3 regions of the Ensifer sp. ENS03 genome follow, and region 3 is predicted to be linked to each of the others. Evidence: riboswitches for the same ligand, from Rfam matches in the RefSeq annotation. Region 3 holds a riboswitch; each other region holds the start of a gene.
The links. Region 3 has a riboswitch for thiamine pyrophosphate ahead of thiD (bifunctional hydroxymethylpyrimidine kinase/phosphomethylpyrimidine kinase). Riboswitches for the same ligand answer to the same signal wherever they lie in the genome.
Positions count from the first base shown of each region.

Region 1 (10,505 bases), on a different contig from region 3:
TGTCAGGAAGATGACCGGCGCGATGATCATCTTGACGAGACGGATGAAGGCGTCGCCGAGCGGCTTCAGCTCGGTGCCGAGCGACGGATAGAAATGGCCGAGCAGGATGCCTGCGGCGATCGCCACCAGAACCTGGACATAGAGATGGCGATAGAAAGGTGTCTTGCCGCGCGGTTCCGCGGATTGTTCGATAATCATGAGATCCTCCACTGGACCCAGTCCGGCGTCATGCCGGGCCTCCCGGGTCAATTTCCGATGCGCGACAGCGCGGGCTGTCATGAGGATGTCATTTGCAACGGTCGTGCCAGTTGGCCGCGGCAGGAACCAAGCCTTTGAATTGATGAGGATGTTTTGTGCAGGCGGCTCGGTGCGCACAAAGAGTTGAGCGGATTTCCGCACAAGCCATCTGGAAGACTGAGCGAAAAAATGCACAATTGGGCCATGTTCAACGCCCTGTCCGCCCCCCTCAATCTGGCAGATCTCGACCAGTCGATGCGCCGCACCTGGCTGGTCTTTGCCGGCCTTGCCGTCGCGCTGCTTGTCGCCGCGCTCCTGCTTGCCGGCGAGTACGGCCGAAGCCAGGCGCTCGAAACTGTCGATGCCCAAAGCCGGATCGATGCCAATCTGAAGGCCTCGCTGCTGCGCGCCGTACTCGAACGCCAACGCTCGACGCCGCTGGTGCTGGCCGACGATGTCGAGGTGATGGCAGCCCTTTCGACCCGCGGCACAGAGGCGCTGCAACGGCTGAACGAGAAGCTGCAGGCGCTGGCGACCAACACGGACGCCGCTGTCATCTACGTGATCGGCCCCGATGGCGTCGCCGTCGCTGCCAGCAACTGGCGCGAGCCGACGAGTTTCGTTGGCAACGACTATGCCTTCCGCGAATATTTCCGCATGGCGATGCGCGACGGCAAGGCCGAGCATTTCGCCATGGGCAACGTCAGCAAGCGGCCGGGCCTCTACATTTCGCGTCGGGTCCAGGGTCCTGACGGCCCGATCGGCGTCGTCGTCGCCAAGCTCGAATTCGACGATGTGGAAGCCGAATGGCTCGCCTCCGGCAAGCCGGTCTACGTCACCGACCGGCGCGGCATCGTGCTGATCACCAGCTTCCCCTCCTGGCGCTTCATGACGACCAGAACAATTCCACGCGACCGCGTCGCCGCCATCCGCGACAGCCTGCAATTTGGCGATGCCTCGCTGCTGCCGCTGCCCTTCCGCGACATCGAGCCGACCAGCGATGGCTCCAGCGAGTTGCGCGCACTGTTGCCGGGCGAAAGCGAACGTCGGTTCCTCCGGGTCGAAACCATGGTTCCGACCACCAGCTGGCGGCTGGAGCAGCTAGCACCGCTCGATGGCGCGATCTCGGCGGCAACCCGCGAGGCCCGGCTGATTGCCCTGGCCCTCCTCGCACCGCTGCTCGCTTTTACCGCGGTCCTCCTGCGCCGCCGCCAGACGCTGGCACTGGTGTCTGCGCGCGATCGCGCCGCGCGCGACGAGCTGGAGACCCGCGTGGCGGAGCGCACACATGACCTCAGCCTTGCCCGCGATCATCTCGAAACGGAGATCGCCGACCACCGGCGTACTGGCGAGAAGCTGCAGGCGGTGCAGCAGGAACTGGTTCAGGCGAACCGGCTGGCGATCCTTGGCCAGGTGGCGGCCGGCGTCGCCCACGAGATCAACCAGCCGGTCGCGACCATCCGCGCCTATGCCGACAACGCCCGCACCTTCCTCGAACGCGGCCAGCAGCAGACCGCGGTCGAGAACCTTGTCAGCATCGCCGAACTGACCGATCGGGTCGGCACCATCACCGACGAACTCAGAAGCTTCGCTCGCAAGGGCCGCTTCGTCGCCGAGCCGACGCCCATGCGCGACGTGATCGAGGGGGCGATGATGTTGCTGCGCAGCCGCTTTGCCGGCCGCATGGATGCGATCGTCATCGACCTGCCGGAAAATGGCCTCAGCGTCCTCGGCAGCCGCATCCGGCTCGAGCAGGTGCTGATCAACCTTTTGCAAAATGCCCTGGAAGCGCTCGGCACGCGCAGCGGCGCCGAGATCCGCGTGCGCTGCGAGGACGGTCCCTCCGGGACGGTTTTGCTCGTCGTTGCCGATAACGGCCCAGGCATTCCCCTGCACATCCACGAGGATCTGTTCACGCCGTTCAACACCTCGAAGGATGAAGGGCTCGGCCTCGGCCTTGCCATCTCCAAGGAGATCGTCGCCGACTATGGCGGCGATATCACCGTCGAAACCAGCGACAGGGGCACCGTCTTCACGGTTCGCCTGAAGAGGGCCTGAGCGATGCAGCCGACCGTCTATCTCGTCGACGACGACAACCATCTGCGCAAGGCGATGACGCAGACGCTGGAACTCGCCGGCCTCGCCGTTACCCCTTTTGCCAGCGCTGCCGAAGCGTTGAAGACGCTGGATGCGAATTTCGACGGCGTCGTCGTCAGCGATATCCGCATGCCGGGCATCGACGGCCTCGCCTTCTTCCGCCGCATCGAAGCTTTCGACGCGGATCTGCCGGTGATCCTGGTGACCGGCCATGGCGATATCCCGATGGCAGTGCAGGCGCTGCAGGATGGCGTCTACGACTTCATCCCCAAACCCTTTGCCGCCGACCGGCTGGTGCAGAGCGTGCATCGCGCGCTGGAAAAACGCCGGCTCGTGATGGAAAACCGCGCGCTGAAACGGGCCGCCGAGACGGCCGGCGACAACCTGCCGCTGATCGGCCAGACGCCGGTCATGGAACGTTTGCGCCAGACGATCCGGCACATTGCCGATACCGATGTCGACGTGCTCGTCGCCGGCGAGACGGGCAGCGGCAAGGAGGTGGTGGCGACGCTGCTCCACAATTGGAGCCGACGCCGCAACGGCAACTTCGTGGCGCTGAATTGCGGGGCGCTGCCCGAAACGGTGATCGAAAGCGAACTCTTCGGCCACGAACAGGGCGCCTTCACCGGCGCCTTGAAGAAGCGCATCGGCCGGATCGAGCATGCGAGCGGCGGCACGCTGTTCCTCGACGAGATCGAGGCGATGCCACCGGCGACTCAGGTGAAGATGCTGCGCGTTCTGGAAGCGCGCGAAATCACGCCGCTTGGCACCAACCAGGTTCGTCCGGTCGATATCCGCGTCATCGCGGCTGCCAAAATCGATCTTGGCGACCCGGCGCAGCGCGGCGATTTCCGGGAAGACCTCTACTTTAGATTGAATGTCGTAACGCTGTCGATCCCGCCGCTGCGCGAACGCCGAGACGATATCCCGCTGCTCTTCTCGCACTTCCTGACCCGGGCGGCCGAGCGCTTCAAGCGCGACGCGCCTGTGGTCACATCGGCCGTGCAGAGACATCTGATGACGCATGCCTGGCCGGGCAATGTGCGCGAGCTCTCGCACTTTGCAGAACGCGTGGCGCTTGGTGTCGAAGGTCCGCTGGGACAGCCGATTGCGCCCGCCGAACAGTCTGGATTTGCGCTCCCGGAACGGCTCGAACGCTACGAGGCGGAGATCCTGAAAGAGGTGTTGCGGGCTCAGCGCGGCGACGTCAAGGCGACGATCGAGGCGCTCGGCATTCCGCGCAAGACCTTCTACGATAAGCTCCAGCGCCACGGCATCAACCGTGCCGATTACGCCGAGCGGGCCGCACCGGAAAAGGCCGGCCGCTAGCGTCAAATCCGAATCCGCAAACACATGCAATAGGTGCATCTTTGTCGGCAGGCGAATTCACGCTTGACGACCCGGGCCGATCGATGGCTATGATCTAGGCATTCACCAGGGGGGTCCCGCAAGGGGCTGAGATTCTGCTGGATGGCCGGATTGCCGGCTGTGGCGCAGTGACCCGTTGAACCTGATCCAGTTCATACTGGCGTAGGGACGGTGCAGATATCGAAGCCAGGATTCCGTGCGTCCAGCATCTGGCGGAGCGTCTTTCATCCTTCCGGCATCAGAACTGGGTCTCCAATTGCAAACTTGGAGCCTTGTCATGAATATTGCCACCAAACCCGCAGCCCTCACGGTCACGCAAGGACCGCTTCCCGCCTCCCGCAAGATCCACAAGCCGGGCGTGCTTCATCCGGATATCCGCGTGCCGATGCGCGAGATTGCGCTCCACCCGACGTCGGGCGAGCAACCGGTTACGGTCTATGATTCCTCCGGCGCCTACACCGCCGACGACGCCGAGATCCGCATCGAGGACGGCCTGCCGCGGCTGCGCCGCAACTGGATCGTCGACCGCGGCGATGTCGAAACCTATGAGGGACGCGTGGTCCGCCCCGAGGACAACGGCTTTGTGAGCGGCGACAGGCTGACACCGACCTTCCCGTTCCAGCATGCGCCGCTGAAGGCCACGGGCGGCCGCGCGGTGACCCAGCTTGCCTATGCCCGCGCCGGCATCATCACGCCGGAAATGGAGTTCGTGGCGATCCGCGAAAATCTCGGCCGCGACGCGGCGCGTGCGAAGGTCCGGGACGGCGAAAGCTTCGGCGCCCACATCCCCGATCACGTGACACCCGAATTCGTGCGCCAGGAAATCGCCAGCGGCCGGGCGATCCTGCCTGCCAACATCAACCACCCGGAATCCGAGCCGATGATCATCGGCCGGAACTTTCTGGTGAAGATCAACGCCAATATCGGCAACTCCGCCGTCACCTCGTCGATGGCGGAAGAGGTCGAAAAGATGGTCTGGGCGACGCGCTGGGGCGCCGACACCGTCATGGACCTTTCGACCGGCCGCAACATCCACAACATCCGCGAATGGATCATCCGCAACTCACCGGTTCCGATCGGCACCGTGCCGCTTTACCAGGCGCTGGAAAAGGTCAACGGCATTGCCGAGGACCTCACCTGGGAAGTCTATCGCGACACGCTGATCGAGCAGGCTGAACAGGGCGTCGACTATTTCACCATCCATGCCGGCGTCCGGCTGCACTACATCCCGCTCACCGTCGATCGCGTCACCGGCATCGTTTCGCGCGGCGGCTCGATCATGGCCAAGTGGTGTCTGCATCACCATCGCGAGAGCTTCCTTTACGAGCATTTCGAGGAAATCTGCGACATCTGCCGCGCCTATGACGTCTCCTTCTCGCTCGGCGACGGCCTGCGCCCCGGCTCGATCGCCGATGCCAACGACGCGGCACAATTCGCCGAACTCGAAACGCTCGGCGAGCTCACCAAGATCGCCTGGGCCAAGGATTGTCAGGTGATGATCGAAGGCCCCGGCCACGTGCCGATGCACAAGATCAAGGAGAACATGGACAAGCAACTCGCCGTCTGCGGCGAGGCGCCGTTCTACACACTCGGACCGCTGACGACGGACATTGCGCCCGGCTACGACCACATCACGTCGGGCATCGGCGCGGCGATGATCGGCTGGTTCGGCACCGCCATGCTCTGCTACGTCACGCCGAAGGAGCATCTCGGTCTTCCCGATCGCAACGACGTCAAGGTCGGCGTCATCACCTACAAGATCGCCGCCCATGCCGCCGATCTCGCCAAGGGCCATCCGGCCGCCCAGGTGCGCGACGACGCGCTATCGCGCGCGCGCTTCGAATTCCGCTGGGAGGACCAGTTCAACCTCTCGCTCGACCCGGAGACGGCCCGTAACTTCCACGACGAGACACTGCCGAAGGAAGCGCACAAGGTCGCGCATTTCTGCTCCATGTGCGGCCCGAAATTCTGCTCGATGCGGATCTCGCACGACATCCGCGCAGAAGCGCAGAAGGAAGGCCTGGAGGCAATGGCCGCGAAATACCGCGAGGGCGGCGACCTCTATATGCCGGTGGAAGGGGCGGCTGGCGCGGCCGAGTAGACGACAGAGACTCGTTGAAGGGGCCAGTCACGGCCCCTTCAGTTCACTCAGGGCTCCGCCTCCCGCCTCGGAAGCGGAAGCGGCGATCGCCAAGGCTCTCCTCCTCCGTCATGCTTGGGCTTGAGCCGAGCATGACGGAGGGTGGGAGGCGCGCCAACGACCCCGTTCAATCAACAAACATGCAACGTCCTCTGTCCCTCTCGCGACGCCTCAGCGATGAGGGCGATCATCTGTATGTCGTGGCCGCCGCCAGAGGCCCGCACCTTGCGCTCCGTGTCGCCCGTCCCCCCAATTGCTTGTCCCCACATCGATTGAACGATATGCAAGGCGCACGCAAAAGTCGCTGTCGGCGAAATTCATTCGCGGCGGGCAGCCGAACTGTACCCGCGCAAAAGTCCTGCAGGACGACGCAAGAACGCCGTTTGCACAAGGAGAATGACTTGAGGACATGCCTGTTGAGACTGACGGCCTTGTCCATAGGAGCCCTTGCAGCATTCGGCGGAGATCTGCCGCGCCTCAACGGTGACCGGGGCTTTGCCGGGGGCCTTTCCTGGATTTCCGCTGCCCATGCGGACGACGCCGATGCCGGCGGCACGAATGGTGAAGGTGCCGCGGGCGGCAGCGACCAAGGTAGCGAAAACGTCGGGAGCGGCGGAAGCAACGGCACAGAGGGTGGCGGCGATTGGGGCTCCGGCGATGGTAGCGGCGTGGGCGGCGAGCCCGGCGGGACCGGGGCTGGCGGTGGAGGCGGCGTCATCGACGGAAGCGGCCTGAGCGGCGGAGACAGCGAGCGCCACTCATCCTCTTCGCGCGACGGGCGGGATTACGGACCAACCGGCAGCGTATGGTACGGCGGCAGCAGTTTCCTCAATCTTTTTCGCCGGACACCGGAAGAGCCTCCCGAGGGGAGCGGGCCAGAGTCTTCCACCCGGCAGAAGAGCGATGCGGGATCCCGCAAAAGCGCGGGTCACACCAGAACAGAGCCCTGAAGAGATGTCTGCTTCGTCGCGCCGAAGGATGCCGTGTGCTGTTTATCGCGGACATAGAAGCGTCTGCGCCTGGATGCTTGGGCCAAGCCCTGGCATAACGGAGCAGCGGGAGGCGCGCTATCGATCCCGTTCGATCAACGAACGCGCAACGTCCCTATAGCCCTATAGCCCTCTAGCGACCACTCACCATCCGCTCGACCACATCGAGCAGCACGTTGGCGCCGGCGACCAGATCATCCGGCTCCGTGTGTTCGCGCGGATTATGGCTGATGCCGTCGCGGCTCGGAACGAAGATCATCGCCGTCGGCGCGATGCGGGCGATCATCTGGGCGTCATGACCGGCGCCCGAAGTCATGCGCCGGCTCTTGAGGCCTCGCGCCTTCGCCGAAGCCTCGACCGCTGCGACGATGCCCTGATCGAAGGCGACCGGCTGGAAGCGTGCCAGCCGCTCGACCGAGATCGTTACCCCCTCTTCCGCGCCGATGCGCACCAGAAAGTCCGCAAGCGCCGCTTCGAGCGCCTGCAGCCGATCCTCGTCCGGATCGCGCAGATCGACGGTGAAGGCGGCACGCGATGGGATGACGTTGATCGCGTCGGGCTCGAAACGCATGGTGCCAATGGTCGCGACACTCGGCGCGTTCGACCGGGCAATATGCTCGCGCAGGAAGAGGCCGACACGCGCGGCCGCGAGACCGGCGTCGGAACGCATTGCCATCGGCGTGGTGCCGGCATGGTTGGCGACGCCATCGATCGTCACGCGCTGCCAGGAAATGCCCTGCAGGTTCTCGACGGCACCGATCGAAAAGCCCTCGCGCTGCAGCACCGGCCCCTGCTCGATATGAAGCTCGACATAGGCGTGGGGCTTGAGGAACCCCGGCTCGATGTTGCCGGCATAGCCAATCCGCTCGAGTTCCTCGCCCAGCGACGAGCCATCCGTGCCGATGGTCGCGAGCGCTGCGTCCAGCGGCAGGCCGCCGGCATAGACGAGCGAGCCGAGCATGTCGGGCGCAAAACGCACGCCCTCCTCATTGGTAAAGGCGGCAACGACGATCGGTCGGGCCGGCGTCACGCCACGGTCCTTCAGCGTCTCGATTACTTCGAGCGCGGCGAGTACGCCGTAACATCCGTCATAGATGCCGGCATTGATGACCGTATCGATGTGCGAGCCGAGCATGATCGGCGCTTCGCCGCTGTTTTCCTCGCTGCGCCAGATGCCGAAGATGTTACCAATCTGATCCACGGCCACATCGAGGCCCGCCGCCTCGATCCAGGCGACGAGGCGGTTGCGGCCGGCCTTGTCGTTGTCGGAGCCGGCCAGCCGGGTCAGTCGCCCTTCTGCATCGCGACCGATTTCGCCAAGCTCGCGGATGCGCCCGATGAGGCGCGCGGCGTCGATGGAAGGAAATGACATGTTATTCCTGCTTTCATGCGGATTTTGGTTCATGGCCGGCTATCAGCCAACGCCAGTCTCTGCCGGATAATCTCGGCGTGATAACGCGCGCCGAAGATCAGGGCGTCGTCGTTGAAGTCGTAACGCGGATTGTGCAGCGGCGCCGATGTCTCGCCATTGCCGATGAAGACGAAGCAGCCCGGAACGTGCTCAAGGAAGCGTGCGAAATCCTCCGAGCCGGTCATCGGCTCGGCGGCCGTTGCGACATTCCCGGTCCCGAACACCGTTTCTGCTGCGGCAAAGGCGTGGCCGGTCAAGGCCGGGTCATTGATCAGTGGCACGAACTCGCGCGTGTAGTTGACCTCGACCTCGCAGCCATAGGCATCCGCCGTACCCTTGGCGATCACCCGCATCTCCGCTTCGATCCTGGTGCTGACCTCCGGGCGGAAGCTGCGGGCATCGCCGAGGATGCGGGCGAGACCGGGCAGCGCGTTGCGCGTGCCGTCGGTCAAAAGCTCGGTGACCGAAACGACACCGATATCCGTCGGCGAGAGGCGGCGCGACACGATCGTCTGCAGATTGACGACGGTGGCGCAGGCGGCGACCAGCGTCTCGTTACCCCAGTGCGGCCGCGCCGCGTGCCCGCCGACGCCTTTGAGCACGATCTCGAAATTGTCCTCCGCCGACATGATGGCGCCGACGCGGGTTTCGAAACGGCCGACCGGCAGCCCCGGCATGTTGTGCAGGCCGTAGATTTCGTCGAAGGGAAAACGTTCCATCAGTCCGTCGTCGAGCATCGCCAGCGCGCCCTTGCCCCACTCCTCGGCCGGCTGGAAGATAAAGCATGCGGTACCATCGAAGCCGCCGTCTTCGGCGAGCATCTTGGCGGCGCCAAGCAGCATGGCCGTGTGACCGTCATGGCCGCAGGCATGCATGGTGCCGGGCTTCGTCGAGCGATAGGGAAGCTCTCCCTGTTCCGGTATCCGCAGCGCATCCATGTCGGCCCGAAGCGCTATGGCGCGGTTGCCGCTGCCGCGTTTCAGCCGACCGACGACGCCGGTACCACCGACACCTTCCACCACCTCGTCGAGCCCGAATTCCCTGAGCTTTGCCGCAACGAAGGATGAGGTGCGTTGTTCCTCGAAACCGAATTCCGGGTGCGCGTGCAGGTCGCGGCGCCAGGCGGTCATGTCCTTCACAAGCCGGTCAAAATCCATTCCCGCCATGGTCATCCTCTTTCGTTCGATGTGTTGGCGACGGTCTCGGGCGACAGGCCGACCAAGGCAGCGTAACGCTCTGGGTCCGTCGCACCCTCGGTATTGATGACGAAGACGCGCGACTGCGCGGTCAGTCCGAGCGTTTCCCGCAGCGCTGGATCGCGGGCAACCGAAAGCAGCCCGGCCAGGCCGACGCCGCCGCTTTCGCCGGACACGATCGCCGGGTCAGAGCCTGTCGGCCGCGCAAGCCGGTTCATCACCGAAACGGCATCCTCCTCGTCGACGGTCATGAAGGCATCGGCGACGCGGGACAGGATACGCCAGGCGACAAGCGACGGCTCGTAGCATTCGAGCATCGCCATGATCGTCGGCTCGCCATGCGCCACCTTGACCGGATGTCCGGCTCTGGCGCTTTCGTAGAGGCAGGCGGCGCGCGCCGGATCGACGACGACGAAACGTGGACGCTCCGCGCCATAACGTAGCGCCATATGCCCCGCGGTCGCCGCCGCAATGCCGCCAACGCCCGCCTGCACGAACACATGCGTCGGAGGCTCTTCCATCTGCCGCAGCGCCTCGCTCAGCAGCGCCGTGTAGCCCTGCATCACCAGGCCGGGAATGTATTCGTAGCCCGGCCAGGTGGTGTCCGAGACGACGGTCCAGCCATTTTCGTCACAGACCCGCGCGGCCTCCCGGACGGAATCGTCGTAGGTCCCGGCAACGCGGACGATCTCCGCGCCATAGGCCGCGATCGCCTCGATGCGCGTTTCGCTGACGCCTCCGTGCACGAAGATCACCGCTTTCGCGCCGACAAGCCGGGCGCCCATGGCAACCGAGCGGCCGTGATTGCCATCGGTGGCGCAGCCGAAGGTCTGGGCGGCGGCAATTGCCCGAACCTCTGGCCGGTCGAGATCGTCGAGATCGATGCTGCGACCGAGACGCCGTTCCGCCTCCTCGACCACCAGCCGGATCACCGCATAGGAACCGCCAAGCGCCTTGAAACTGCCGAGACCCAGGCGATGGCCTTCGTCCTTGACGAAGACGCCCGCAATACCGAGTTCGTCCGCCAATGCGGGCAAGGCATGAAGCGGCGTCGGCCGATGGTCGGG
Region 1 is NZ_JACVAV010000003.1:585,155-595,659, reverse strand. It holds gene IB263_RS15550 (dicarboxylate/amino acid:cation symporter) at 1-198, opposite strand, end outside; gene IB263_RS15545 (ATP-binding protein) at 427-2,295, shown strand; gene IB263_RS15540 (sigma-54 dependent transcriptional regulator) at 2,299-3,663, shown strand; TPP riboswitch at 3,761-3,889, shown strand; gene thiC (phosphomethylpyrimidine synthase ThiC) at 3,980-5,803, shown strand; gene IB263_RS34475 (hypothetical protein) at 6,274-6,792, shown strand; gene IB263_RS15525 (Zn-dependent hydrolase) at 6,965-8,203, opposite strand; gene IB263_RS15520 (M20 aminoacylase family protein) at 8,233-9,408, opposite strand; gene IB263_RS15515 (diaminopropionate ammonia-lyase) at 9,411-10,505, opposite strand, start outside.
Region 1: it holds a riboswitch for thiamine pyrophosphate, as region 3 does, so the genes downstream of both, thiC (phosphomethylpyrimidine synthase ThiC) here and thiD (bifunctional hydroxymethylpyrimidine kinase/phosphomethylpyrimidine kinase) in region 3, are expected to answer to the same signal.

Region 2 (10,505 bases), on a different contig from region 3:
AGCCGGGTCTTGATATGTGGCTGAAACTGAACGCGGATTTCGCTTCGAAGTGGCCGAACATCACCGTCAAGCGCGATCCGATGCCGGAAGCGAAGGAGATGGACGGCGTCGAAGCCAAGTACGAGAAGTTCTTCTCGACCGAGCCGGGGCAGGGCGACTGAGACGAAGCGGTCGCCGCCGTTCGTCGAGGCTGACGAAGCAAAGCTGCCCCCGGGGCGCAAAGCTGGGGAAAACACGAGCCGCGCTCGCAGTTGCGAGAATGGTGGCTTGATGGCTGCCATGCAGCAAATTATTGATTTCGGCACTTTTTTGTGATAGGTTCCTTCTACTGATCCACAGAGGGTGTTTTTGCGCGCCCGAAAACCATCACGAAAGCAAACGATCTCCAAAACGCGGTTTCTCCCTAGTACGCAACATGGCGTTGCTCTGTTGTGACCGCATTTTATGAGGCTGTTTGCATTCCTTGGACGGACCAGGATGTACCCACCCGGCGGTATCCCCGTCTATCCCGGGCCTCACTGACCCGGCCCCGGCCAGAATGGCCGGCGCGAAACAGGGAGTTTTTGAAACGAATGACGACCCAGCAGAAAAAATCTTCGACACGCCAGGGCTTCAAGACCGGTGAATCGATCGTCTATCCGGCCCACGGCGTTGGCCAGATCGTGGCGATCGAAGAGCAGGAAGTCGCCGGCATGAAGCTTGAGCTTTTTGTCATCGATTTCGAGAAGGACAAGATGCGCCTGAAAGTGCCAGTGGCCAAGGCCGTCAGCATCGGCATGCGCAAGCTCTCCGAAACCGATTTCGTCGACCGCGCGTTGAAGGTTGTGCAGGGCAAGGCTCGCGTGAAGCGCACCATGTGGTCGCGCCGCGCCCAGGAATACGATGCCAAGATCAATTCCGGCGACCTGATTTCCATCGCGGAAGTCGTGCGCGATCTCTACCGCGCCGAAAACCAGCCGGAACAGTCCTATTCCGAACGCCAGCTCTACGAAGCTGCCCTCGACCGCATGGCGCGCGAAATCGCTGCCGTCAACAAGATGTCGGAAACCGAAGCTGTTCGCCTCGTCGAGGCCAACCTCAGCAAGGGTCCGAAGCGCGGCAAGGCGATCGACGAAGACGACGCTCAGGACGAAGCTGCATAAGCTGTCCGACTGTTCTGAGACTACCAAAAAGCCCGGCCATCGCGCCGGGCTTTTTCTTTGATCGCATGGAACTTTTGCCGTCCGGGCGCATTTATAAAGGCCGGCAGAAGCGCGCCGCTTTCGCGCCGGGCGATCTTGCTTCTGTGATCCCGTCACCGTTCAGGTTCGTGACTTCGAAGTTAGGGCGCCGCGTCGTTTCTTCAAGTTTCGACATCGCGGCGCGAGACGCCCCCTGCTGCCGGACACTGTATCCGTCCGGCCTTTTGGACTTCACACGCAATGGCGCCCGGCGCCAGTCACGGAGTGATCGATGAAGACTCTCACTGCAGACCGGCGGATGATCAAGATCGCAATGGAGGCGCCCTATCTCGAGCGCGACGAGGAGCACAAGCTGGCGCAAGCCTGGCGAAACGACAACGATCAGGAAGCCCGCAACAAGATCGCCATGTCGCATATGCGTCTGGTGATCTCGATGGCCGCGAAGTTTCGCAATTTCGGCCTGCCCATGGGCGATCTCGTCCAGGAGGGCCATATCGGTCTCCTGGAGGCGGCGGCCCGTTTCGAGCCGAGCCGCGAGGTCCGCTTCTCCACCTATGCCACCTGGTGGATCCGGGCGTCGATGCAGGACTATGTCCTGCGCAACTGGTCGATCGTCCGCGGCGGTACCAGTTCGGCGCAGAAGGCCCTGTTCTTCAACCTTCGGCGTCTTCGCGCCCGGCTTGCCCAGGGCGACAGACAGCTTACATCGCAGGCTATGCATGAGGAGATCGCCGCCGCCCTCGGCGTCAGCATCGCCGACGTGCAGACGATGGATGCACGTCTCTCTGGCAGCGACACCTCGCTGCAGGCGCCGGTCGGCGGCAGTGATTCCGATGGCGGTGAACGGCTGGATTTCCTCGCCAGCGACGCGCCGCTGCCGGACGAGCAGGTGAGCGAGATGATCGACGGCGAACGGGCTCGTGTGTGGCTGCGCGACGCGCTGTGCGCGCTGACGGAGCGCGAAATGCGCATCATCCGCGCCCGGCGGCTGACGGAAGAAGGAGCGACGCTCGAAGAGCTCGGCATCGATCTCGGCATATCCAAGGAACGTGTGCGGCAGATCGAAACTCGGGCGCTGGAGAAGCTCCGGGCGGCCCTAGCGACGCGAGCGCCGGCGCTGACCGCAGGCATTCATTGACCGCCTGACGCCGACCGTCTGCCGCCATGCCCGTGCTATTCGCCGGAACCCCGCATTGCGCCGGGAAGCGGCACTGTCCGCTGTCAACTTGGCGATGACGATTGGCGCAGGGTGCTTTCGTTCGTGACCGTTCAGGCGCCTCGCGACGTGCTTGCCTAGCAGATGGCAGGCAATTCACGCTCGCAACCGAACGCGCTTCAGCTGCGCCTGTCTCAATCCTATTCGGAAACGATCTTCACCCTGTCGCCCGGCTTCACCGTCGAGCTGACCTGCATCGCATTGATCACCCGGAAGAGGTCGAGCTTACGATCGGTTCCCATCATGCGGGCCGACAACGTGGTGATCGTGTCGCCGGGCCGGACCGTCACCACCCGGATCCGCAGCGGCTTCAGCGACTGCGTCTCAGCGGCCGTCATGCGGCGGAACGTGCTGCGCAACTGGTTTGCGGTCGGCTCGAGTGCGCTCGACCCCTTGGGCACGGCGGTCAGGAAGCGGTAGATCCGCGTGTCGATGCGGATGACCGTCACGTCGAAATCCCAGCGGTCGGCGGAGGCGCGCGCGGTTGCGGCTTCCAGGCCGTTGACGCTGATCTGCCGGATCGTGTCGGGCTTCAGGCCGGTGACCCAGCCGCTGGCGATATAGTCCGTCAGGCTTCGGCCGCCCGTGTCGGCGACGCCATCGAAGCGCACGGCGATGTCGCCGGCGCCGGTCGCCAGAACCGCTTCGGCCTTGTTGTCGATCTGGAACCCGGCGGGTACGTCGAAGCGGATGCCGAGCTGGCCGTGCAGGAAGGTCTGGCCGCGCACGTAGCCCTCCTGCGGGCTGTCGCCATAGAGCAGGCCGTCGATGCCGGCGAGATAATAGTCGCGACCGCGGTCGCCGCTGGTGCCTTCCGGGCCGAAGGCGCGGGCGTGCCGACGCGCGAGATCGACACGCTGCGGCGCGTTCGGGTGGCTCGACAGGAAGTCGAGGCTCTGGTCGGATTCCGGATCGACCGCCGTGAAGCGGCTATAGGCGGCCATCGAATCGAGGAAGCGCGCCGCTGCATAGGGGTCGTAGCCGGCTTCGCCGAGCATGCGCACGCCGATCACGTCGGCCTGAAGTTCCTGGTTGCGCGAGAAGGCCGCGAGCCGGAGCTTGCCGCGCGCGAGCGCCTGCTTGCCGGCGATATCGGAGGAGAGGACTTCGGAGACCACCCGACTGGCGATCACTTCGGCTTCCTCGCGCTGCTGACGCTCAATGCCGTGGTTGGCGGTGACGTGCGCCATCTCGTGCGACAGCACGGCCGCGACCTCGGAGGCATCGTTGGCAAGCGCCAGCAGGCCGCGGGTGACATAGAGATAACCACCGGGCAGCGCGAAGGCGTTGATCGCCGGCGAGTTCAGGATGGTGATGCGATAGGACTGCTGCGGATTCTCGGAGACCGCCGTCAGCGCGCCGGTGATGCGCGCGACCAGGCGCTCGGTCTTGGCGTCCTTGTACTCGCCGCCGTAGCTTGCGACGATGCGCGGATGTTCGCGCGCGCCCAGCTGCGCCCGCGGATCGTTCTTCTGAACTTCCTCGACGATCTGCGGATTGGAGGAGGGCGAAACGGTCGGCTGGTAGGTCTGCTCGATCACGGATTGGCATGCGGAAAGGAGCGTGGTCGCAAGCAATGCAACCACGGCGCGTCCACGCAGCCGTCCGCCCTTCGGCGGGAACCGGTCGTGTGTGACTGTATGCCTCTCCATGCCTCAGCCCGTTCCCATCCATCGCTCCGCCCGCATCCTGCGGGCAAGTGGTACGACAGCGTTGAAAGTCCTACTTTTTCAGCCCGGCAGCGTTGCTCTGCCGCGACCTCTCAGTCCTGGTCTTGCTGTATCTGATTTCAGCGCCACCTGCCTAGTTTGTCTCGGTAGAAATAGTTGCCCCGTGGTATCACGGCAACGGATGCGGGAATATTCGTGCCTTGCCGGATATTTCGCGCGTCGCATGGCGCCGCGGTCAAATTGTGGCAATCGGCCAAGGGCGTGGAGAATCCGATCCGTCCTTCAAGTATTGCCGAGAAAGCGGTCGATCGCCGCATTGTCCCGCCGCGCCAGGAAGCGGTCGAGGCTGTCGTTTGCGATGATACGCCCCTGGTCGAGAAAAAGCACGCCGTCGGCCAGGGCCTTCACGTCTTCGGGATGGTGTGTGATCACCAGGATCGTGTTGCCTTCCTCCTCGTGCAGTTCCCGCAGGAGCGTGCGCATGCCGGCGCGCATGCCGGGATCAAGCGCTGCGAAGGGCTCGTCGAGCAGCAGCAGGGGGCGCTTTCGCACAAGCGCCCGGGCGAGGGCGACGCGCTGGCGCTCGCCGCCTGAAAGCGTCGGCGGCAGCCTTTTCCCGAAGCCTTCGAGCCCGACGCGGCGGAGCGCGTCTTCAATCTTCTCGCGGTCGGTTGCGCTCAGCCGAAGCGCCGGGTCGATGCCGAGGCCGATGTTGGTCGCGACGTCGAGATGGGCGAAGAGGTTGTTGTCCTGGAAGATCATCGAGACCGGCCGTTCCGACGGCGCCCGATCGGCAACGTTCTCGCCGAGAATGCGCACCTCGCCGCGATCGGGATCCTCGAACCCGGCAATGAGGTGAAGCAGCGTCGATTTGCCGGAACCCGAGGCACCGGCGACGGTGACGATGCCCCCCTTGGCGATGGTGCAATCGAAGGTGAGCTTGGCCGTTTCGAAACGGACCTCGACATCGCGCAACTCTATCGCGGGAACGGGATCAATCATGCTTTGCGTCCTTCCGGCCGGCTGTCATTGGCCGTGCCGAGGATGGTGAAGATCAGGCAGAGAAGCCCGAGGAAAAGGGCGAGACCGGCGGCGTCGGCGGTGCGGTAGCTCCCCATACGGCTATAGAGCAGCCACGGCAGCGTCACCATGTCTTGGCTGCCGAAGAGAGCGACGGCGCCGAGGTCGCCGAGCGACAGCGCCATGGCGAAGGAAAGGGCCATCAATAGCGGCTTGCGCAGCGCCGGAAAGTCGATCCATCGCAGACGATCAAAACCACGAATGCCAAGGCTTGCCGTCAGCCGTTCGGACCGTGCCGCATGGGTCGCCATTGCCGGCGCGAGGATGCGGTGGACGAAGGGCAGCGCCATCAGCGCGTTGATCGCAACGACGATGGCAGGTGCAAAGCGCGCGACGTCACCGAAGGGACGCAAAAGCAGGAACCATCCGGCGCCGAGCACCACCGGCGGCACCAAGAGGATCAGCGAGGTGCTGGCACCGATGGCACCGGCAAAGCCGTGGGAGAGCGACGTCGCGTGACGCGGCGCGGTGGCGGTTGCCGCCGCCCGGATCATCACGGCTGCCATGGTGACGGAGGCGAGTGCCGAGGCGAGCGCGATTGCCGCACTCGTCAGCAGCGCCCGGTGCACCGCCGGATCGCGGGCGAGCTTCAGCAGATCGGCTTCGAGTCCGGAGATGAGAACCGCGACCAGCGGCGCGCCGAGAAACAGAAAGGCAAGCGTGATCCAGGTGCCATCACTCAGGCGCGCGATCCTTGACGCGCCATCGAAACGGCGCACAGTGCGGCCACCGGTCATGCCCTCTTCCGGCTCGGTCGCCAGATGACGAAGCAGGAGCAGCAGCAGGCCGGTCATGGCGATCTGCAGGGCTGACAGCGCGATCGCGCGCGGCGGATCGAAATCGAAACGCAGCGCCTGGTAGATCGCCACTTCGATTGTGCTGGCCGCAGGCCCGCCGCCGAGCGTCAGCACGAGGGTGAAGCTGGTGGCGCAGAGCATGAAGACGAGGCCGGCGGCACCCGGCAGGAGGCCGCGCAGCACGGGCCATTCGATGAAGCGAAAGAGTGCGCGTGACGGCATGCCGAGATTGGCGGCGCTGCGCCAGTATTCGGCGGGGATGCGCTCGAGCCCGGCCAGGAACAGGCGCGCTGCAAGCGGCATGTTGAAGAAGACGTGGGCAAGCAGGATGCCGAACAGGCCGTAAATGCTGACGGGCTGCGCGAGGCCGAGCCAGCGCAGGCCGGAATTGAGGAAACCCTGCCGCCCCCAGATCTCGATCAGCCCGAGTGCGCCAACCAGAACCGGCAGTCCGAGTGGCAGCGCCATCAAGCGCAGCAGCCAGATGCGGCCGGGGAACTGCGGTCGTCGCGCTAGCGCCCGGGCGACGGGGATGGCAAAGAGCACGGACAGCAACGTCGAGAGGGTCGCCTGCAGCAGCGTGAAGCGGGTGACGCGCCAGATGTAGGCGTCGAACAGCGCATCGTCGCTCGCGCCGCCCGTCTGGCTCAGCAAGGCGACGATCGCAAGACCGACGAAAAGTACGAAGACGCCGAGGCAGGCTGCCCCGGCGACCACTGTCATACGATTTTCGCGCAGTGCGAACAATCCGGCCTCAGTTCTTGCTCATGGCGGCAAGCCATTCGTCGATCCAGGCCTTGCGGTTCTTGGCGACTTCCTCCGAGGGCAGGAGGAAGGTGTTTTCCGGCTTGACCAGCTTGTTGAAGGCGTCCGGCAGCGGCTCCTTGGTCGCTGCGACCGGCATCATCCAGTTCGTCGTCGGGATGATCGACTGGAAGTCCGGACCGGTCATGAAGGCGAGGAACTGCTTTGCCAGTTCCGGCTGCTTGGCGTTCTTGGTCATGCCGGCGACTTCGATCTGGATGTAGTGCCCTTCGGAGAAGGCAGCGGCCTGGTAGCGCTCGGTGTTTTCCGCGACCATGTGGTAGGCCGGCGACGTGGTGTAGGACAGCACCATCGGCGCCTCGCCCTTGGTGAAGAGGCCATAGGCTTCCGACCAGCCGGGGGTGACGGTCAGAACGCGGTCCTTCAGCTTCGTCCAGGCGGCACCCGCCTCATCGCCATAGACGGCCTTGACCCAGAGCAGGAGGCCGAGGCCCGGCGTCGACGTACGCGGATCCTCGATGACGATCTTCTGCGACGGATCGCCTTCTACCAGCTCCTTCAGGCTCTTCGGCGGCGTCTTCAGCGTCTCGGTGTCGTAGACGACGGCGAAGTGGCCGTAGTCATAGGGCAGGAACGTGTCATCGGAGAAGTTGCCGGGAACGGTGACGCCGGTTGCCTCGACGCCGTGCGGCGCGAAGAAGCCCGTTGCCTTGGCTTCCGCAACGAGGTTGGTGTCGAGACCAAGCACGATGTCGGCCTTGGAGGCCTCGCCTTCGAGCTTCAGACGGGTGAGCAACTCGACGCCGTCGGCCACGCCGACATAGTTGACCTTGCATTCGCAGGTCTTCTCGAAGGCTTCTGCGACCTTGGCGCCCGGGCCCCATTCGGTGATGAAGCTCTCATAGGTGTACACCGTCAGCGTCTTGTCGGCGGCGGTCGCGGCGCCGGAGAAAACAAGGCTCGCGGCCGTCGCAAGGGCTAGCCGGCTAAAGAATTTAAGTTGCGATGAATTGGACATGGCGAGGACCTCTCTCCCAAAGTTCGTTGTTGCATGGGAAAAGGGCGTATCGATCCGATCGCGTCTAATCCCTCCGCCGGTATGAGCCGGATCAGGTTCCGCGGGTTGGCGTTTTGACGCCTCTCAGCCTCCGGCCGCAATGCGGTCGGGAGGCACCCCGTTAGAGCGGCAAGAGATTTACCGCTGCCTCGGTCCCATGGCAAGCGATGTTTACGGCGAAGCAAGGGGACGCCTGGCCGGCACAATGGCTCGTGTTTGCGTATGCCGCCAACTGCGCTACACAACGGCAGCGAGGAGGAAATGTCATGCCCGATATGCTTGTTCGACTTTATGCCCTGCCGGCTGAACCTCAGTCGAAGCTTGGCCTTGGCATCAGCATTCGCCGCGCCATGGCGCCGGAGCGCCGCCTGGTTGTTTCCTGGATCGAAAGGACTTTCGGTGCCGGATGGGCGGGCGAGGCGGAAGCCGCCTTTTCCTCCACCCCTACGCGCATGCACGTCGCTGTCCATGACGGAAAGATCGTCGGCTTTTCCTGCCACGACGTAACGGCACTCGGCTTCTTCGGTCCGACCGGCGTCGACGAAAGCATGCGCGGGCAGGGGATCGGTGAGGCGCTGCTGCTTGCAAGCCTCACGGCGATGCGCGAGGCCGGCTATGGCTACGCGATTATCGGCGGCGTCGGGCCGGCGAAGTTCTACGAGCGAGTGGCCGGCGCCGTCGAAATTCCGGATTCGACCCCCGGCATTTATGCCGGCATGCTTTTCCCCGATCCGGTGCCCGAGGGGCATTGATGGTCTGACCAAAATATCGAGAACCGCTCGTTCGACGGTTTTCTTCGTTTTCCTTCGGCGGTCCTTTGCGCTATGGGCTTTGCCATGGCTCGATCGACCTTCACCATTCTGCTTGGCGGCGCCCTTTCGCTGACCGACCGGCTGGCTCACCAGCTGACCGCAAGTCGCTTCATTGCGGCTGACGGCGGCATGCGCCATGCCCGATTGCTCGGCATCGTGCCGGATGTCTGGGTCGGTGATTTCGACTCGACCGAGGAAGCCCTTCTTGCGGACTACGCCTCCGTCCCGCGCGAGCCCTATCCGGCGGCAAAGGCCGCGACGGACGGGGAGATCGCGGTCGAGGCGGCGTTGTCGCGTGGAGCCGATCGCCTGATTTTCGCCGGCGCCCTCGGCGGTACCCGCAGCGATCACGCCTTCATGCACCTGCTGCATGCCGTCGCCCTTGCCGAGCGTGGCCTTTCCGTGTTGATGACCTCGGGCGAGGAAGAGGCCTATCCGCTGCTGGCCGGCTCGCTCGACCTCGACCTACCCAAGGGCTGCCTCTTCTCGGTGCTCGGGTTGACCGAGCTTACCGGTCTTTCGATCGTCAATGCGCGCTATCCGCTCGACGATTTCACCTTGCCGTTCGGCTCGTCCCGAACCGTTTCCAACGTTGCGGAGGGTCCCCTTCGCTTCACTCTCCAGAGCGGTCGCGCCATTGTGCTCGCCCGCCCCTATGATCTTTCCGGAGCCTGAGCCTTGGCGCCTCCCATTCTGAAACTCGACGACATCTTCCTCACCTTCGGCGGCGCGCCGCTGCTAGCCGGCGCCAATTTTCAAGTCGAACCGGGTGACCGCATCTGTCTGGTCGGCCGCAACGGCTCGGGCAAGTCGACGCTGATGAAGATTGCCGCGGGTCTGGCCGAGGCGCAGTCGGGCGAAATCTTCCGCCATCCCTCCGCGACCATCCGCTATCTGCACCAGGCGCCGGATTTCGACGGCTACGACACGGTGCAGGCCTATGCCGAGGCAGGACTCGGCCCGAGTGACGATCCCTATCGCGTCGCCTATCTGCTGCAGCACCTGGGGTTGACCGGCGAGGAAGACCCGAAGCGCCTTTCGGGCGGCGAAGCGCGTCGCGCGGCGCTTGCCCGTGTCATGGCGCCGGAGCCGGATATCCTGCTGCTCGACGAGCCGACCAACCATCTCGACCTGCCGACGATCGAATGGCTGGAAGACGAACTGATCCGCAGCCGTTCGGCGCTCGTTCTGATCTCGCACGACCGGCGCTTCCTGGAAAAGGTCTCGACCGCGACCGTCTGGCTCGACCGTGGCCAGTCGCGGCGGCTCGACCGCGGCTTTGCCCATTTCGAGGCCTGGCGCGACGAGGTGCTGGAGGCCGAGGAGCTGGAGCAGCACAAGCTCGGCAAAGCGATCGAGCGCGAGGAACATTGGCTGCGCTACGGCGTGACCGCACGACGTAAGCGCAACATGCGCCGCCTCGGTGAGCTGCAGACCATGCGGGCGACCTATCGCGGCCACAAGGGGCCGCAGGGAACGGTACAGGCGACGGCCGCCGACGCCAAGGAATCGGGCAAGCTGGTGATCGAGGCGGAGAAGGTCACCAAGGCCTATGGCGAGCGTACCATCGTCGCGCCGTTCTCGATCCGCGTGCACCGCGGCGACCGCATCGGTCTGGTCGGCCCGAACGGCGCCGGCAAGACGACGCTTCTGAAGATCCTGACCGGGCAGATCGAACCGGATACGGGTACGGTCAAGCTCGGCACCAATCTCGAAATCGCGACGCTTGACCAGAAGCGCGAAGACCTCAATCTCGACGAAACGCTGGCGCACTACCTGACCGACGGGCGCGGCGACAACCTGCTGGTCAATGGCGAGCAGCGCCACGTCACCGGCTACATGAAGGACTTCCTGTTCCAGCCGGAGCAGGCGCGCACCCCGATCCGCGAGCTTTCGGGCGGCGAGCGCGCAAGGCTGATGCTGGCGC
Region 2 is NZ_JACVAV010000004.1:193,066-203,570, forward strand. It holds gene fdxA (ferredoxin FdxA) at 1-161, shown strand, start outside; gene IB263_RS17250 (CarD family transcriptional regulator) at 573-1,142, shown strand; gene IB263_RS17255 (RNA polymerase factor sigma-32) at 1,453-2,319, shown strand; gene IB263_RS17260 (M48 family metalloprotease) at 2,538-4,049, opposite strand; gene thiQ (thiamine ABC transporter ATP-binding protein) at 4,350-5,069, opposite strand; gene thiP (thiamine/thiamine pyrophosphate ABC transporter permease ThiP) at 5,066-6,691, opposite strand; gene thiB (thiamine ABC transporter substrate binding subunit) at 6,699-7,727, opposite strand; TPP riboswitch at 7,779-7,897, opposite strand; gene IB263_RS17280 (GNAT family N-acetyltransferase) at 8,033-8,518, shown strand; gene IB263_RS17285 (thiamine diphosphokinase) at 8,603-9,253, shown strand; gene IB263_RS17290 (ABC-F family ATP-binding cassette domain-containing protein) at 9,257-10,505, shown strand, end outside.
Region 2: it holds a riboswitch for thiamine pyrophosphate, as region 3 does, so the genes downstream of both, thiB (thiamine ABC transporter substrate binding subunit) here and thiD (bifunctional hydroxymethylpyrimidine kinase/phosphomethylpyrimidine kinase) in region 3, are expected to answer to the same signal.

Region 3 (10,505 bases):
ATGCCGTGGAGTGACATCCGTATCGTGCCAATTGGCTAGGATTTGAGCACTACTTACCCGTGAGTTGACGTTGATGTCGACAAGACCGTGATTGGATAGATGCCGCGGAGTTCGGCCGGCGCGCACGCGCCGTATGGTTGACTGGTTTACAGCACGCCTGCCATAAAGTCATACGCCATGATGGGAGGAGCGCCATGGAAGACGGGGAGCAGGTACCTGCTAAGATTGCGGAGGAACCTTATGATGAAGTGAAGGCGGTTCGCGCCGAACTTGATACCGCCTACCGGTTTATCGACGGGATCACCGCTAAAATCAAGGAAGGTAAGATTGTCGAGTTTGAGTATGGCCATCTTACCAAGAAGAGGAACTACGCGAATCTGCCGAATATCAAGCGAGATTTAGAATGGTTTGAAGGTCATGAGCAAAAGTACTTTCGAATGCTCTTGGACTTCTCTCCGTATTTTTCGTTGGCCATGGAAATCGAAGATCAGGCGGACATCTCGACAAACCCTAGTTGGAGAAACCCGTGGTTTCCATTTGTGGATGCGATTTCCACTTATTGTTTAATCGCCGCCAACAAACCGAAGCGTTATATTGAGGTCGGATCCGGTTTCTCAACGAAGTTTGCCAGGCGCGCGATCAAAGACTTCAGCCCTGATACCAAGCTGATCTCGATCGACCCTTATCCGCGTGATGAAATCAACGAGATATGCGACGAGGTGATGCGCTTTCCCTTTCAGGACGTTGATCGTTCCTTCTTCGACGGTTTCACTGCTGATGACATTTTCTTTTTCGACAGCAGTCATCGCGTTGATCAGGGCGGGGATGTTGCGGTGTTCTTTGGTGAAATTTTGCCAAACCTGCCGAAAGGCATGCTCTACGGTATCCACGATATCTTTTATCCTGATGAGGACTATCCGGAGAGTTGGCTACCGCGCCATTACTCGGAGCAATACATGCTTATGGCCTATCTTTCTGGGGGGGGCGGCGGGGATGAGATCGTGTTTCCCGCCTATTATGTATCTCAACGACCTCGCGTCTACGAACCACTCCAACCGCTGTTGCAGCACGACAATATCAAGCCTGCTACGGGCAGAATCCTTGGTCAATCATTCTGGATGCGCAAAGGGTAGCCTCCGACAGGTAACCGCGACGTTTTTAAGCCCCGCCGTAGAGCGGGGTTTTCTTATGGGGCACGACAAGGGTTGTACGTTGTATGCGGTGAAGGTGAAGTGAGGAGTGAGGCCGTTACTTCGTAAGCGGCAAGTTGAGGCCGTTCAGCGGGCGTAGTTCCACGGCATCAGCGCGTCGATTTCGCTGCTTGGCCAGCCGTTGGCAATGCGCTCGAGGCTCTCAGGTCAGCGGCTACAATCCGCTGTTTAAGGTGGATCGTGATCCTGGTCCGCTGACCCAGGCGCTGTGTTGGGCGCATTCGCGGCGCAAGTTCTTCCTGCTTGTCGACATCGCCGCCAACGCCAAACGCGGAAAGAATGCTGCCGCGATCTCGCCGGTTGCGCTCGAGGCGGTCAAGCGCATCGACGCGCTGTTCGACATCGAGCGCGACATCAACGGACTTTCGGCCAACGACCGGCTGCAACGACTCAGCAGGACAGCCGTCCGCTCGCTGATGAGCTTGAGGCCTGGCTTCGATCTGAGCGAACAAAGCTGTCTCGCAGTTCACCGGTCACCGAGCCGATCGATTACATGCTGAAGCGCTGGGACGGCTTCACATCCTTCCTCGGCGATGGCCGGATCTGCCTCACCAACAACGCCGCCGAACGGGCGTTGCGCGGCTTCGCTCTGGGCAGGAAGGCATTGCTCTTTGCCGGCTCCGACCGTGGTGCTGATCGCGCCGCATTCATGGCAACGCTGATCATGAGCGCCAAGCTCAATGACATCGATCCACAAGCGTGGCTCGCCGACACCTCGATCCTCGATCACCAGGCTCGAGCAATTTCTCCCGTGGAATTGGCAGCCACCGAAATCCCGACAACATCAGGCTGCTTAGCCTGCGGCCCTGGCCGGATGGTTACGTCTTGGCGGTCTGGATGAGAGTGGAGAGCCTTGCCCATGTTCTTCCGCCGCTGGCATTTCCGGTAATAGGCTATTTTTTCGGACGCTTGCCTGGGGCCGGATGGCACGCGCGACGATGTTGGAGACTATTTCGACGCGCCCGTCGTGGCGGAAGTGTTCGAGAGCTTCACGCCGACTAAGGCATAGCGAATCGCATCGGCGAGTTTTGATTTTCCGGAGATGCGGGGCAGCGTGTCCTGCCAGAGCTTATAGAGATCGGCAACGAATGCAGCGGAAGAATCTTGGCGGGCGGCAACGCGAACATCAGGGCTCTGGCCTGGCACCGTTTCACCGTTTCCTCGATCGACCAAAGCACGCGCATCCTTTCGATCGTCAGCCCCCCGCGATCCGCTCGACTACCAAACCCTGACCCGTATTCTCATCGCTGGGCAGCGTTCAGTATCGAAGCCCCCATGTTCTGGAGATTCAAGTCAGACGCTGTCAGCTGGTCGCTACCGAGCAACCCTCGGAGTAAGAGGTTATGACGAGCCGGGCCCTCCCGAAGAAGGGCCCTTAAGAGGCGTGCATGGAGATCGCGATTAAGGGTCATTCGATTGGAACTGCTGAAAGAAACCGCTCGATTGTCTGAGTAAGGACATAGTCAGGAGAGGTGGAACGACAAAGATCCATATTTAGGCTAGGATTGAAATCAAAAAAAACTTCGCGGAAAATCCTGGAAAACCACCAATTCAGTGTAGATTGAGTTTCACCCAAGCCGCAGAAAGAGTTTCCTGCGACGAACAACTTAGCGTTCACAGGTGCTGAATCATTCAGCCAGTGACGCCGGATTCCAATATGGCCACCGGGACGGTCGGCATCTTTGGACATGATGAGCCGGGGTTGATGAAACAAATCAGCGTTGGTTTCCATGAGGTGATCGTAGGCGGCAACATCAAAAAAGCGGTTCGATAGATCGCCGAGGGTAAAGAATCCTTGCGTGAACTCAGGTCGGAGCGACAACTCAATTCCAAATCTGTCGAGAACACATTTGACAACTTCCCAGCTACCCTTCGGTGATAGGTGCGTATCTAGTTTGCGGAAATAGTCCTGCTGCCCGTCGAGCAAGTCGAAAGTTGATAGGTAATATTGTGCCTGTGAAAACAAGTTCTCGATCTGGCCGTAGACAAACGACCTCTCAGGAATGTGGAAATTCACAAGGTTTCTCAGGGACGACGTTTTCTCGGGAATCGTTAGGTGTACGTATTTGTATGAAGGAAGCAGTTGTTCAGCCCGCCTTCGAAGGATCTTCTCCCATTGCTTTAACCTGGACACAGCGTCATCATCGAGTTCACTTGCCGCGTACATTTCCTGGACTCGATTCGACCCTCCAATAAGGACCGCGTGCCCACCGGGGATCAACAGGGCTGAGCCGTCGATTGATCGCAAGCCGCCGAGTACTGTTATAGACGACACCTCGGAGGGCGAGGGGTGCGGCGCATGAATGCTGCGCCCAATGTAGTTAACAGAAGAGACAAACCGTTCGTACCACTCCCCATTCATTCGCAAATTGGAACGCTTTAGCCACTTGACGGTTTCGCTGAATTTTGCGTCCGAAAAATCTGTGGGCACTCCACCCTCGCTGAAGATGAGGATGTTCTTCAAGAATGCGAGAAACTCATTCCAGATCTGAATTGCCGTCGCAGGATGCGTTTCGCTCTTCGCTTCGAATGTGATTTGCCCCGCGGCTACTGCATCAGGTGTGATTGTGTCGTCTACTTCGAGCGAAAAGCCAATCTTACCGCCGTTTAAGTCTAAAAACTCCCGCTGCCGGCCCCAAACGCAACGCCCTGAAAGCGGCTGCCCATGCCTTAGCGCTGTAATCTGGATCTCCTCCGATGGGTTGTCATGGGCATACGCCCAGCCCGATATGGTTGACGGAAAAGAAATGCAGTCGACGATCCCAGTTAAACTCATGCGTCCCTCGTACGAAATTCGGCCAATCTTCGCTTAGGCCGGCTGCACAGAAATGTTGAACAAACACCGATCCATAATTGCGTCCCAAGTGTCCCGTGAATGGATGGCTGCCTGAAGCGTGGTGGCGAAAATCTGGGCATTCTGGAATGCGAAAGAGTGTCTAGTAGAATTAGCGACAAAAACTCGCACGGCCGAGAGATGAGCCAATCTTAGAGCATGCAAATGATCAAGCCAGAAATAGTCACGCGCGGGGTTGTTAGTTTCAGAGCTCGAACATATTACGACACGATCGCTACTTTCGTCGGCATCATGTAAAAAATCGACAAGGTCAAGCAACCCGTCTGGAGTGACACAAGGTGCTATCCCCGCGCCGAATCTTATTCTCCGCTTTAAGTCTGCGTCCGAAAATGAGTGCGGAGAAACGGCGATGATCTTGGCTTCCGTCAGATTCTTGGACGCCACCAGCGCGGCATATGCGCCGGAGGCCTGACCGAATAGATAGAGCTTTTGATTCTTCAAATCATCTTCGAGGATACGGGTAAGGTCGAGGATTGGTGGCAGTGTTGATGAGCCTTGATACCAGGGACTGGATACGTCCTGCAGGGCCAGGACATTGCAACTAACATACCGTGCGAAGCTCAAAGTTGCGAATTTCTCCATGTAACCAGCGAAAAGCACGAGAGTTCTAGAGTCGTCTGCGCCGGGATAGAAAACTCCGCCGACCTCTTCAGCAAGCTGGTTGACTTCGAATATCTCCTGGTTGATTTCGTCTAATGAGTGATCTGTGAACCGAAAATCACGTGATCTAATTCTGAAACTGTCGCCACTCGTAATCATAGCACTCGCTCTTTGCGGCCCCTGATATGCACCAGCTCTGGGGCGGTGCGGCACCCTTACAACTCTTGGACCTCGCTGTGAACTATAGTGGCTCTGAACTAGCCTCATAAATCCCAAATCGTGAACGCCTCCTTTGTTCGGGGGGAGCACCGTAAGCGGTCCATAGACCCCTGAACTGCCCCCACTTTCGACCGGACACTCAGCATAAGCAGGAAGGCTTAAGCACAGGCTTACAACGTTGAAGGCGACACCCCCAAACGATCGAGGTTGAGGATCGAGCCAGACTCCGTGCCGCGCCCGGTGTATCCAGCCACTATGGACCCCGGCATTCTCTGATTCCTGAGATGCATGCGGGTGCTTGCCGCTTGCCTTGTCGGATGAAAAAAGTAATGTGGGCGCGTCTGTGAATTCGAACGCTCAGACGAAAGGCTCCTTGCGCTCTCACGGCAATAGGGCCTTTTTTGTCCTTGTGAAAGCTTGGATTTCTCGCGAATTGCATCGAACCACGCATTCGAGTTCCAAACTTCGACCATTGACATCCCCAATCATCCGCCCCTAGCATTCTTCTTGCCGAGGGGCGCACTGTCACGGTGCTGAGATGGCGGTGAGCCAGACCCTTGAACCTGATCCGGATCATACCGGCGTAGGAACGGCGAGGGCCCTTCTGCTCACCAGCCGTCTCCGCGCCCATTGTTCGGGTCAAAGTCCGTTTGCGGGAGATCGCGTTGCTGCTGTCTGTTTTTGAACCAGTTATAGAAGGCTCAAGCCTCATTCGGGTGGTCCGATGACTGCGATTGCCGTTACCATCGCAGGTTCGGATTCCGGTGGCGGGGCTGGCATCCAGGCGGATCTGAAGACGTTCTCGGCTCTGGGCGTTTATGGCGCCAGCGTGATCACGGCGGTCACGGCGCAGAATACCCGTGGGGTTTCTGCGGTTGCAGATATCTCCCCGACCGTCGTTACGGCTCAGATCGACGCGGTGTTTTCGGATCTCGCCGTGGGAGCGGTGAAAATAGGCATGGTCTCGCGGCACGAGACGATCGCAGTGATCGCGGCTGGTCTGAAGCGCTACGACCGGCTGGCTGTCATCGACCCGGTGATGGTGGCAACCTCCGGCGATCATCTGATGCGCCCCGACGCGATCGCGACGCTCAAGGAGGAGTTGTTGCCGCTGGCGCTCATTCTGACGCCGAACCTGCCCGAGGCGGCGCTGTTGACCGGACGCGCAATCGCCGAAACCGAAAGCGAGGTCGCGCGTCAGGCGGAGATGCTTCTGAAGCTCGGTGCGCGTTCAGTTCTGATGAAGGGCGGCCATGCCAAGGGCAAGGACGCGATCGATATTTTCTATAGCGGGGAGGACGTCCTCAACCTGTCACGGCCGCGGATCGAAACAAGGAATGATCACGGCACCGGGTGCACGCTCTCGGCAGCAATCGCCTCGGGGCTTGCCAAGGGCATGCCAATTGACGATGCGGTTGTGGCAGCCAAGGCCTACTTGCATGCCGCTCTGGTGGCGGCCGATGGCCTGACCATCGGACAGGGGCATGGGCCAGTGCATCACTTTCATCATTGGTGGGGCAACGACAAGGGGTCGGGCGCCGCGGCTTCGAAAGTAGCCGAAGCCCAGGGCGCTCTTGGTCGTGCTTCGCAATCTGGCTGAGCAGTGTGGGCTTCGGGTCTATCTCAGGCCACTGCGGCGCTCGGCGCAGCCGGTTGCTCGCCCTTCAGCATCTTGCGGTAGAGCGCCACATGCTCGCGCGCGCAATCGACATGGCTTGTCGGCCGCCTAAGCGTTGCCCGAAGATTGTCCCATGAGCGCGGCGCGCTCAAAACGTCGATAAGGCGGTCGGCCAGATCCTGGGCGCTGCCGGCGCGGAAGTGATAGCCATCCAGCCGGTCGCGAACTTTTTCGGCCATGCCGCCGATATCCGAACACAGGATCGGCCGGCCGTGATGCAATGCTTCCTGGATGACGACGGGAGAATTTTCCCACCAGACCGAGGGCATCACCACCCAGTCAACCGAGCGCATCAGCCGCGGCATGTCCTGGTTCTGGTAGGCGCCGTAGAAGCGGACGCGACGACCGGCGTCTTCGATCAGTTTTGCCACCTTCTCCTGGTAGTCCTTCGGCTGACGCTCGAGGTTCCCGCCAAAGATCATCAGCGAGGAATCATCGCCCCAGATGTCGTCGGGCACGCGCGATACCGCGTCGATCAGCACGTGAACGCCCTTGAACGGTGTCATCTGCCCGAAATAGGCAAAGCGGTTGCGTCGGGCCGTCGGCGACGGCAATTCGCGGGCTGGCGCCTTGTCGCCCATGACGATGCCGTTTTCGATCACGAAGATCTTTGCAGCTTCGAGCCCCCACTCGACATAGCGGTTGGCGAGAAAGGCGCTCGGCGCGATGAAGGCATCGGCGAGATTGAGCATGCCGCGCACGAACTGTTCGCGGCGAACGAAGCGCGACACCGGGATTTCAGGGAAGCACGTGTGACAACTGATCGGTGAGGCGCCGTTGCAAAGCTGGCCCGAAGGGCGTTTCACCATTTGCCCGTGATTGTGGCAGATCGGCAGATATTCGTGGAACGTCACGACGATGCGCGCCTTGGGCAGAGCATCGCGAACGGCGTAGAGCGCTTCCAGGCCGAAGCCGAGAATATGATGGAAGTGAACGACATCAGGCTTGATGTCGCCGACGAAGCGCAAGAGGTCGCGGCGGATCGCGTCCGTATCGCCGTTGGAGAGGAAGAAATGGTCGAAGTCTTCGGCGTGGTAGAGCACTTCGTCCATGGCAAGACGCAGGCTCATCAGCGCGGAGGCGCCATGGCGCGGAACCGGATTGCCGACACGGGCAAGGTAGATCGATTCCACGCCCGACAGGCCGTTCAGCGCCTTGTGAAGGCCATGCGAAGCAATTTCGGCCCCGCCAAGCGAATGGGTCGGGTGGCCATGGGAGACCACCAGTACGCGGAGTTTTTCGCTCATGCGTCAGTCTCCTCGAAGAATGTTTGGGCGGTTTCGGAGGCGGGCATCCATCGGGCGCGGAAGAGCGTCCGATCGACACGCTCCACGAACCGGGCTGTGGCGGCAGAGCCCGCTCCGGGCATGTCGTCCGATCCGACCATCTGCAGGGAAGGAAGCCAGTAGGCTTCATAGCCCTTGCCGCTCAGGCGAAGGGCAAGATCGAGGCCCTTCAGCGCTGCGCCGAGATAGGTCTGCGACAGGCCAGCGTCCTCCAAAAGCGCCTCACGCGGCAGGATGCAGCAATCGAGCGATGCAGTTGCGACCCGGGTCAGCTTCAGGCGATTGACGGCGCCGACAGGATAGCCGGCGTAGCGGCTCGATTGCAGATGGTCGGGGCGATCAAGCGACGTGCTGCCGGCCCAGCGGATCGAGTGATCCTCATAGGCAAGGGTCGGAGAAATGATGCTTCCCGTCTTTGCCTCGTAAGCGGAAACGAGTGCCTGATACCACCCGGCATTGGCTGGCGTCAGCGACGAGGAAAGCAGAACGACCGCGTCGCTGTTCATGCTTTCGGCGGCCGCTTGCGCCAGGTCGCCGGCATCGCCGGCGCCTTCGACGGAGACGAGCCGCAGCGGCAAGCGATAGAATTCCGAGAGTTGACGGATGTGGACCGCGTATCGTCGGAACCGCTCGGTCTGCAGCACGAGCGCGATCGGGGCCCGGCGCGTTTGCGGATCAAGCGCGAGCAGCCCCAGGAGCGGTGCGAAATCCGTTTCGGTTTCTCCGGCGACAAGAAGGATGGCGGTACCCTCGGCCTGGTCGAAGGGGCCCATGTCGACAACGGTCTCGATGGTCGGTGCGGTGTTGCGCGCCGCCGTCAGAAACTGGACGATCTGTCGGTCGATAATATCGGGCAGGGCCCAGCTTGTCGGATCGATCGAGCCAAGAAGCCGTAGGGCGGCGGCGCGTGCGGGCAGCCGCACGGGGAAAAGTGGCATGTAGGCGCGGCGGGCATCTCTGAGGGTGAGTTCGAGGTGAATTGGTCCCTCCGCCTCGCCACCAAGCGCCTCGACGCGACCGATAAAGCCATGGGACCGGCGATGGCCGGAAATCGCGCTTTTGAACTCCGGCCGATCGACGAAGGCCTCTTCGACGTCGGATCGTTCGGTACGGGTCCAGGCTGCGTCCAGCCGCGCTCCGCCGCCCTGTCGGCAAAGTCGCACGCTTTCAACATACCCATCAGGGTCTAAAAGCCAGCCCGAAATCAGGAAGGCACCATCCTCACCCTGGTAGAGTGCATCCACGCCAAGGCGGACAGGAACGGGAAGGCTTGAGATCGTCTCGGTGCCATCGTATCCGCTGGCGGCATCGCGCAGGCGAAGCATGACCTGGGGCGAGCTCTGGCTCTGGAGCAGCATCGCGCGGATATGGCCGGGTGTCTCGAGCGGACCGGTCACGACCCGGCGTTCGTGGAGCCCGACATAACGCCAGGCGCCGCGGCCGCGATAGAATATGCCCTTGATGTCGCGCGCTCGGGGCAGATCGTTTGCGGACAGGAGGCCGACAAAGCCGGCCGAGCCGTCAGGCGCGTCGTTGCGCTGGAAAATGGCGACGTTGCAATCGGCAAGGAAGGTATCCTCGCTCTTGACGATCGCCCGGCAGACGCCGGCGGGCAGGTCGTGCGCCCATCCTTTCAGGGCGATGGTCCCGTCATGGCCCTCGCCGAGCAGTTCGATATATCCGTCGCTCGCCGCTCCCGTTTTAAGCAGGGTCGTAATGGCCGCGAGCCGTTGATCGGCATGCGGTGGCTTGATCAGCACGTCGACCAGACGGCCGAGGACATGGACAAACTGCGGACCGGCAAAATCCTTCAGCATCGCCGTGACTTCACCGATCGAAACAGTGCGTGGCGCAACCATATAGCGCTTGCCGTTACCCGCCTTGCCGAAGCGCAGGGTAGTCGGCAGCCGCTCAGAACCTTCGACCGGCAACAGCGCGGCGAAGCCATGCGTGGCGGAAGACTGGGGTGCCGCCAGCCGCCAGCCGACGACCGACGCCATGACCTGGCTTGACGCATCTTCATTGATCTCAACCGGCAACTGATCGGCCATCGGGCCACCGGTTCCGATAACGAGCAACAGTGTCTCGTCGATCGGGCAGGCGATGATCCGTCCACTACGCGCGATGCGGCCAAGCGGTGCTGGGCTTGCGGAAAGGCTGAGTTCCGAACTGGGCATGAGATGCGCCTCAGGTCCGAAGGAAGACGGAAAGGATCGCGCCTGCCGCAAAGCCCGCAAGCACGAAGAGTAGCAGAAACGCGGGCTTCAAATCGCCGTTCGAGCGCTGCTTCAGTGCGTTGAGGCTCTTTTCCATGCCCGCGATTACACCGTCGAGCCGCATCAGGTGGACGTCGAGATCGGTCAACCGTTGGGTGATCTCTCCGCGGAGGTTCGCGACATCGTCGCTGATTGCCGCAAGCCCGGGGCTTTCGGCTTCATCGCCGTCGTCAACTTTCGACCGCAGGGCGGAACGCTGCGAGACCTGCAATTGCCGTTGCGCTGCCATCAGCACGTCGAGCTTGTCGAGCACTTTTGCAAGCGGTGCTGCAATCAGCGCTTCGGCCGCCTGTTCATCGGGTTTGGGAACACGAAGCGGCAGTTCGCCGCCTTTGCCCGTCGCCGCAAGCACGACGAGTTCGCCGCTGCGCGCGCTCGCCA
Region 3 is NZ_JACVAV010000008.1:137,836-148,340, forward strand. It holds gene IB263_RS24620 (class I SAM-dependent methyltransferase) at 195-1,133, shown strand; partial or broken gene IB263_RS24625 (IS66 family transposase) at 1,385-2,052, shown strand; partial or broken gene IB263_RS24630 (transposase) at 2,030-2,407, opposite strand; gene IB263_RS24635 (hypothetical protein) at 2,620-3,987, opposite strand; gene IB263_RS24640 (hypothetical protein) at 4,021-4,824, opposite strand; TPP riboswitch at 5,388-5,491, shown strand; gene thiD (bifunctional hydroxymethylpyrimidine kinase/phosphomethylpyrimidine kinase) at 5,609-6,484, shown strand; gene IB263_RS24650 (glycosyltransferase family 4 protein) at 6,508-7,809, opposite strand; gene IB263_RS24655 (hypothetical protein) at 7,806-10,025, opposite strand; gene IB263_RS24660 (hypothetical protein) at 10,036-10,505, opposite strand, start outside.